2 regions of the Rhodococcus sp. NPDC019050 genome follow, and region 2 is predicted to be linked to the other one. Evidence: riboswitches for the same ligand, from Rfam matches in the RefSeq annotation. Region 2 holds a riboswitch; the other holds the start of a gene.
What was found. A riboswitch is a leader RNA that binds a small molecule or an ion and turns the genes downstream of it on or off. The one in region 2 is predicted to bind S-adenosylmethionine.

Region 1 (4,353 bases), on a different contig from region 2:
GAACGCACACGTAACACCCTCGAAGCCGATGAACCGGAACTCGTTCTGATTGTTCAGGTTTCGGACACGGGCGCCGTCAACCCCGGCGATCTCGCGGCACTCGCCGACGCCCTCCGCGAGACCGCGACCGGGCTTCTCCCGGGTGCGCGTACCCACACTCTCCTCAGCCCCGGACCCGCGCCACTCGTAGTGGACCTCCCCGCTCGCGGCCTGGTGCTCGACGGACGCCGAGTAGAACTGAGCCACACCGAATTCGAGATCTTCTCCTACCTTGTCGGGCGACCCCGCACGGCAGTTCCGCGCTCGACCCTGCGCACCCTCGGCGCCGGATACATCGATCCCGAGCGCGGCAACCGGAGCGTCGACGTGCACGTCTCGCGCATCCGGTCGAAGCTCGGCCGATTCGGCGACATCGTCACGACGGTGCGCGGAGCCGGATACCGGTTCGACCCGGACGCGCGCGTGCACGTCGTCGAGCCCCTCCACCGGAGGAGCGCATAGCAAAAACGAAGGGGCAGGAGGAATCTCCTGCCCCTTCGTCTCGCCACCAGGCCTTTGCGCTACGACGCTCGCGCAGCGGGCCGCGCACCTTCGCCGAATCGGCGCAGAACCTCGACGACGGTCGGTGAGACAGTCAGAAGTCCACGCGATTCGAGCCACGGAAGCGTGCCGTCGACGAGATGCTCGACGGTGAACGGTGCGGGCACGGGTACGAGCGTGACGCCGTCCGCCACCCCGACGGAGTGGATGTCCGCGATGAGGCTCCCGAGTCCCTCGGGTGTACCCACATACGACAGCGTGCCCGGTTCCCGGCGAGCAGTCCCCTCGATGCGAGCGTGCCGACGTGCGGCACGTGCATCGGGGTCGACGAGCACCTCGAGATCGACGAGCACCGTCACCGCATCGGGGTCGCGGCCCTCCGAGACGGCCTCGATGCGGATCCGATCGCGAATCTTCCCTGCTTCCCGCAGGTCTGCGGCGCGAACCCGAATCACGTTGCCGGACGGCGCGGCCGGATCGAGGGGCGGTTCGCCCGGACGGCCGACGGTGAGGTCGGCCCAGTAATCGGGCCCGGGCCGGCCGGACAGTTCGACGGCCACGCGCAGTAACCGCTGGGAGGAGTCCGGGTTGGCAGAATCGTTGTGCGACATGAGAGACCTCTCGTAATCTGCCGTAAGCGGCAGCAGCTGAAGAAAGCGTGCGGAGAGAACTCAGGCCGGACAGGTGCCGGAGGCCGTGCGGCACAGGTCGACATGCCTGCGGCACCAGTGCGCCATGGTCGTCGCCTCCGAGGTCATGGCGAGTACCCTACCGAGCCGGTGGGGAATTGTCGACCGCTGCGTTCGCCGTCAGATGCATTGCGACGCACCCTCTCCCGACTGAGCGAGCCCGGGACGGGTTTCCGGCGCGGGGCTCCACACACCGTCGGTCTTCGCGTGGGCCCACGCGGGCCCGTCGGCGATCAGGGTGTGCAGCGCGGCGAGAAGCCGGTCGACATCCGCCGACGAGCTACCCAGCCCCAGCGACGCCCGCACGGCGCCACCCGGACGGCCTACGCGGGCCAGCAACGGATGCGCGCAGAAACGCCCGTCGCGCACACCGATACCGTGTTCCGCCGAGAGGTACGACGCCACCTCCCCCGGTTCGTATCCGTCGACGGTGAAGGTCACGATGCCGACGCAGTCGCTCGAATCGCCCCAGAGCTTCAGGATCTCGACGCCCTCGAGGCTGCTCAGCCCGTCGACGAGCAGGCGGCACAGCTCCTCCTCGTGCCGGGTCGCGGCGTCGGTATCGAACCCGCCGAGGGTGTCGCACGCCGCGGCCAGAGCCGCAACCCCGAGCACATTCGGCGTTCCTGCCTCGTGACGCGCAGGGGCACAGGCCCATTCGGCACCGTCGAGAGTCACCTCGCGTACCGCGCCGCCGCCGGCCAGGTAGGGCTCGGCGGTGTCGAGCCAGTCACGGCGCCCGACGAGCGCACCCGCCCCGAACGGTGCATAGAGCTTGTGGCCGGAGAACGCGAGGTAGTCGATGCCGTCGGCGGCGAGGTCGACGTGGCGGTGCGGCACCAACTGCGCACCGTCGACGAGAATCCGCGCACCGCACGCATGAGCAAGAGTCGCGAGTTCGGCGATCGGCAGCACCTCACCGGTGACGTTGGAGGCACCGGTGACGGCAAGCAGAGCCGCCGGCGCCCGGGTCAACTCGGCAGCGAGACGCTGCACCGTCTCCGAGACGGTATCGGCAGCCACCACGACGCGAGAGTTCTTCCACGGCAGCAGCGTTGCGTGATGTTCGATGTCGAGTACCACCACATCGCCGGGGACCGCACCCGCCAGCAGATTCAGGGAGTCGGTGGTGTTGCGGGTGAACACGACCACCTGGTCGGCATCGGCACCGACGAAGCGCGCCACCGACTCTCGCGCATCTTCGTAGCTCGCGGTGCTAACACGCGAGGCGTATCCCGCGCCACGATGCACACTCGCGTAGTACGGCAGCAACTCGGCGATGCGGTCCGTGACGGTGGCCAGCGCCGGTGCGCTCGCGGCATAGTCGAAGTTGGCGTAGGTGCAGCTACCGCCCTGCACGAGCGGCACCTGCACGTCACATCCGGAGACGCGAGCGAACGGCGCGATGCAGGCGGTGGTCGATACAGCAGTCATGACAAAATCCCTCGTCGATCCAGGGACCCGTCGGTGATCGCCACGACGATGGAAATCGATCGCCGGCGGAGTCCGCGCTTGCCGTGTCCGGTGTTGGAAACACAGCCAGGTCGTCACCCGGAGCACCCCACCGCGGAGGAGGGTTGCCGACCAGCAAGCCGGGGCTCGATGCTGGTACTCATGACCTGCCGAAGAGAATTGCAGCCGGACGGTCACGTGTCAACCCGGATGCGTACCGCCGGTCGCGGCGACACCCGTCGACGCCTCCGACCTGCCGGAACACGGGCGCTCACTCGGACCGGGTGCGACACACCGGGTCGGCGCTGCGCCCCGACGTTCACCTCGTGTCCACTTGAACGTGAGATAACCGGAGCACCATCGAGTAGAAGGACGACGCGGACTTGCCTGCCCACCTCCCCGCTGAACACCTCGGTTCTGCGATTCCCGCGGAGTTTCTTCGCGCGTCGCACGCACCGCAGGCTCGCACCCTCGTCGACATCCTTCGCGCGACCGCCGAGGCTTTCCCCGACGCGCCCGCGATCGACGACGGAACGAGCCCCATCGGCTACGGGGAACTCGTCGAGAAGGTAAGGGTGGGCGCGTATGCGCTCATCGATGCCGGCGTCGGAGCAGGAGATCGAGTCGGGGTCCGGATGACGTCCGGCCGGGCCGACCTGTACGTGACAATCCTGGCGATCCTCGCGGCCGGCGCGGCATACGTTCCCGTCGATGCAGACGACCCGGACGAACGCGCCGACCTGGTCTTCTCCGAGGCGAAGGTCACCGCGATCGTCACCGATGAGGGCATCGGCCCCGGTACCGCGCCCTTCCGGACCGACCCGCCGCTGCGGGGGCCGAACCTCGAGGACGACGCGTGGATCATCTTCACGTCGGGATCGACCGGGACCCCGAAAGGTGTGGCGGTCGACCATCGCAACGCCGCCGCTTTCGTCGACGCCGAAGCACGATTGTTCTGCCGGGATGTGCCGCTCGGTCCCGGCGACCGGGTGCTGGCCGGATTGTCGGTCGCCTTCGACGCGTCGTGTGAGGAGATGTGGCTCGCGTGGCGCCACGGCGCGTGCCTCGTGCCCGCTCCTCGCTCACTGGTCCGGTCCGGGATGGACCTCGGACCGTGGTTGATATCCCGTGACATCAGCGTCGTGTCCACCGTCCCCACCCTCGCTGCCATGTGGCCGGCCGAATCTCTGGAAGCGGTGCGCCTGCTCATCTTCGGCGGCGAATCGTGTCCGCCCGACCTCGTCGAGCGACTCGCGGTACCGGGACGGGAATTGTGGAACACCTACGGCCCGACCGAAGCCACCGTCGTCGCCTGCGCCGCCCTCATGGATGGCACGGGTCCGGTGCGCATCGGTCTGCCCCTCGACGGCTGGGATCTCGCCGTCGTCGACGCCGATGGCAACCCGGTCGCCGAGGGTGAGAGCGGCGAACTGGTCATCGGCGGAGTGGGTCTCGCGCGCTATCTCGACCCGGAGAAGGATGCCGAAAAGTACGCTCCCATGCCCACTCTCGGATGGAAACGTGCTTACCGCAGCGGCGATCTCGTGGTACTCGACCGGCGGGGTCTGCTGTTCCAGGGCCGCGCCGACGACCAGGTCAAGATCGGGGGACGCCGCATCGAACTCGGCGAGGTCGACAACGCCCTCCAGAGTCTTCCGGGTGTCGCGGGGGC
Region 2 (4,353 bases):
GACGCGTGGCTGACCACGGCGATGATGATCGACACCACCGAGACGCTCAAATTCCTCGTGGCGCTGCGTCCCGGTCTCATCTCCCCGACCCTCGCCGCCCAGATGGCGGCGACCTTCCAGTGGCAGTCGCAGGGCAGGCTGCTCCTCAACGTGGTGACCGGGGGCGAAGACCACGAGCAGCGCACCTTCGGCGACTTCCTCGACAAGAACCAGCGCTACGCGCGGTGCGGTGAGTATCTCGACGTTCTCCGCCGGTTGTGGGCGGGCAACGGACCGGTCGACTTCGACGGCGACTACATCAAGGTCGAGAACGCACAACTCCAGCGCATCCCCGACCCGGCGCCGCCGTTGTTCTTCGGCGGGTCTTCTCCCGCAGCGGGAACCGTCGCGTCGAGGTACTGCGACACGTACCTCACCTGGGGTGAGCCGCCGAGCGCGGTCGCGGACAAGATCGCCTGGATCCGCGGGCTGGCCGACATCCAGGGCCGCACCCTCGACTACGGCATCCGCCTGCACGTCATCAGCCGGGACACCTCGGAAGAGGCGTGGGCGGAGGCGGACCGGCTGTTGTCGGCGCTCGACCCCGCGACGGTCGAGAAGGCCCAGCAGAGTCTTGCCCGTTCGGGATCGGAGGGGCAGCGCCGGATGGTGGAACTGCACGGCGGTGGCAGCAGTTACGTCGCCGGCGGCGATTCACGCAGTCTGGAGGTGTCGCCGAACCTGTGGGCGGGCGTCGGCCTGGTCCGCGGCGGCGCGGGTACCGCGCTCGTCGGTTCCCACGAGGAGGTCGCCGATCGCATCGCCGAGTACGCGGCGGTCGGGCTCGACCACTTCGTGCTGTCGGGCTATCCCCACCTCGAAGAGGCATATCGGATCGGCGAGGGTGTGCGGCCGATCCTCGAACGTCGCGGTCTCGTGACTCCGCTCGCGGGCCGGCAGGGCGACCTGTCGGGCGCGACGGCGTTCCTTCCGTCCGCCCGATAGGAGACGGGGCCGGCCCACCGCCGGACGGCGGCTAGCCCTGCGAGAGCACCATCATTTCGTCGAGGAGCTTCGCCACGGCTTCCGCCTCGGTGAGGAAGCCGTCGTGGCCGTTGCGGGAGACGAGGACGCGCAACCTGTCGGAACCCGGGAGCGCGTCGGCAATCTCTTGCTGCAAGCGCAGCGGATACAGACGGTCCGAGTCGACACCCGCGACGATCGTCTTCACGGGCGTGGAAGCGAGCGCGGCTTCGACGCCACCGCGGCCCCGTCCCACGTCGTGCCGGTTCATCACTTCGGACAGCACCACATAGGTGCCGGGATCGAACCGTGCGACAAGCTTGTCGGCTTGGTGTTCGAGGTAGCCCTCCACCGAATACCGGCCGCCGCGCCACGGGTCCTCGCCGTCCTGCGGGTGGTTCGCGAACCGGGCGTCGAGCTCGTGTTCGGTCCGGTAGGTCAGGTGGGCGATCCGGCGGGCGATCCCCAGGCCGGTCGCGGGGATGCGGCCGGTGCCGTAGTAGTTGCCGCCCTGCCAGTCCGGATCCGCGGTGATCGCTGCGATCTGCGTGCTCTGCGTCCCGATCTGATCGGCGGTTGCGCGTGCGCAGGTCGCGAGCACGAGTGAGGCACGTACCCGGTCGGGGTGGGTGATGATCCACTCGAGGGTGCGCATGCCGCCCATCGAGCCGCCGGTCACAGCGGCGAGCGTCTCGATGCCGAGCGCGTCGAGCAGCGCGACCTCGGCCGCAACCTGGTCGCGCACGGTGATCAACGGAAACCGCGAACCCCAGGCTTTGGCGTCGGGCGCGGTAGTTCCCGGGCCGGTGGTGCCGCGGCAGCCGCCCAGCACGTTGGTGGAGATCACACACCACCGATCGGTGTCGAGCGGGGCTCCGGGACCGACCATTCCCGACCACCAGCCCGGTGACGGATGCTCGGGACCGGCCGGGCCGGTGACGTGTGAGTCGCCGGTCAGCGCGTGCTCGACGAGGACGACGTTGTCCCGTGCCGGAGAGAGCGCGCCCCACCGCTGCACGGCGATGGTGACGTCGGGGAGCGACTCGCCGCTTTCGAGGCGCAGGGAGCCGATGCGGATCTTCCCGAGGCGCCCGTCGTCGGACGGCAGTTCGACGTGGACCGGCTCCGTCTCCGTGGTCAAGGGGTGACCGCCTCGGCGTGGGGGGAGAGCGCGACGAACGGGGCGAGTGTGATCGACTCGACGGCCCGGCCGCTCGCGGGGAGGATGTACAGGGTGTCGCTCATCGTGTCCTTCGACGCATGGGGGAGGGCTGGAGTGGAAGCTGTTGGTGACAGCTCGTCGTCTCACCCTCCCGCAACCGGCTTGCCGTCGGTGTTCCGACGACCGTGTCCTCACCCGGAGCACCCCACCCTGGCTGGAGGGTTGCCGGCCAGCAAGCCGGGGCTTCACGCTGGCACTCATGACCTCGCGGAAAGTCTAGCGACTGTCGCGGACCGACGGGCAGGGGGTCTCGCAGCGTCTGTGACCAGCGGCAAGGTTACTGGTCGGTAGTTGTCATGGGGTGGTATTGCCGCTTTGCGGACGCGTCGAATAGCAGTACGCTTGTCATGTTTGGTCGCTGTCAGTATGCGGACAGGGCCATGCTCGCTCGTACCGAGCCGAAGGCGACTGCGCTCACAAAGCGCGGTCGATTGGGGACCCAGTAAACGTCCTAGGAGGACAAGAAGCGCACATGTCCAAGATCAAAGTTGAGGGTAAGGTCGTCGAACTCGACGGCGACGAGATGACCCGCATTATCTGGCAGTTCATCAAAGACAAGTTGATCCATCCGTACCTGGATGTGGATCTCGAATATTACGACCTCGGTGTGGAGCACCGCGATGCCACCGACGATCAGGTGACCATCGACGCGGCCAACGCCATCAAGAAGCACAACGTCGGCGTCAAGTGCGCGACGATCACGCCGGACGAGGCGCGGGTCGAGGAGTTCGGCCTGAAGAAGATGTGGCGGTCGCCCAACGGCACGATCCGTAACATCCTCGGCGGCACCATCTTCCGTGCGCCCATCATCATCTCGAACGTACCGCGCCTGGTGCCGGGCTGGACCAAGCCCGTCATCGTCGGTCGTCACGCGTTCGGTGATCAGTACCGCGCCACCGACTTCAAGGTCGACCGTCCCGGCACCGTGACGATCACCTTCACCCCGGAGGACGGCAGCGAGCCGATCCAGCACGAGGTGTGCCAGATCCCCGAGGACGGCGGCGTCGTCATGGGTATGTACAACTACAAGAAGTCCATCCAGGACTTCGCGCGCGCATCGCTCTCGTACGGTCTGCAGCGCAACTACCCGGTCTACCTGTCGACCAAGAACACGATCCTCAAGGCCTACGACGGCATGTTCAAGGACGAGTTCCAGCGGATCTACGAGGAAGAGTTCAAGGCAGAGTTCGACGCTGCGGGCCTGACCTACGAGCACCGCCTCATCGACGACATGGTCGCGTCCTCGCTCAAGTGGGAGGGCGGCTACGTCTGGGCCTGCAAGAACTACGACGGCGACGTGCAGTCCGACACCGTCGCGCAGGGCTACGGTTCGCTCGGCCTGATGACCTCGGTCCTGATGACGCCGGACGGCAAGACCGTCGAGGCGGAGGCCGCGCACGGTACCGTGACCCGCCACTACCGTCAGCACCAGCAGGGCAAGCCGACGTCGACGAACCCCATCGCGTCGATCTTCGCCTGGACCCGCGGTCTCGAGCACCGCGGCAAGCTCGACAACACCCCCGAGGTGATCGAGTTCGCACAGCAGCTCGAGGACGTCGTCATCAAGACCGTCGAGAACGGCCAGATGACCAAGGACCTCGCGCTGCTCGTCGGGCCCGAGCAGGCCTGGCTCACCACCGAGGAGTTCCTCGGAGCGCTCGACGAGAACCTGCAGAAGGCTCGCGCCTGATTCGGTTCTCCCCACACCGGTACGACACGGGACGCCCTTCGGGGCGTCCCGTTGTGTGTTTCCCGACCGTCGCACGGCGTGGCGGTTTCCCGGAGGTGGTGCACGCCACGAACGGGCACGCCGCGCGCCGGAACAGTCCGATACGTCGGATACGGTGACCGGCGTGTCGCTCATCATCACCACCGTGAACGTCAACGGCGTCCGCGCCGCCGCCGGCAAGGGTCTGCTGGACTGGCTGGCCGCGTCGGCGGCCGACATCGTCTGCCTGCAGGAGGTTCGCGCGACCGAGCAGCAGTTCCACGCCGCGATCGCACCCGCGCTGGAAGCCGGTTGGCATTGTGTCGGCGCCGAGTCGTCGGCCAAGGGACGAGCGGGCGTGGCGATCCTGTCGCGCATCCCCGCCGCCGCGGTGCGCGTGGGGTTCGACGCCGAGGAATTC

Region 1: another riboswitch for S-adenosylmethionine. It lies ahead of AC0B44_RS06270 (aminotransferase class V-fold PLP-dependent enzyme); the one in region 2 lies ahead of metX (homoserine O-acetyltransferase MetX).

What each region holds. Positions count from the first base shown of each region.
Region 1 covers NZ_JBVOON010000003.1:349,447-353,799, forward strand. Annotated here, with positions in the region: gene AC0B44_RS06260 (winged helix-turn-helix domain-containing protein) at 1-501, shown strand, start outside; gene AC0B44_RS06265 (hypothetical protein) at 561-1,151, opposite strand; gene AC0B44_RS06270 (aminotransferase class V-fold PLP-dependent enzyme) at 1,350-2,663, opposite strand; SAM riboswitch class IV at 2,733-2,849, opposite strand; gene AC0B44_RS06275 (Pls/PosA family non-ribosomal peptide synthetase) at 3,065-4,353, shown strand, end outside.
Region 2 covers NZ_JBVOON010000004.1:162,515-166,867, reverse strand. Annotated here, with positions in the region: gene AC0B44_RS07095 (LLM class flavin-dependent oxidoreductase) at 1-984, shown strand, start outside; gene metX (homoserine O-acetyltransferase MetX) at 1,016-2,143, opposite strand; SAM riboswitch class IV at 2,318-2,429, opposite strand; gene AC0B44_RS07085 (NADP-dependent isocitrate dehydrogenase) at 2,697-3,914, shown strand; gene AC0B44_RS07080 (exodeoxyribonuclease III) at 4,078-4,353, shown strand, end outside.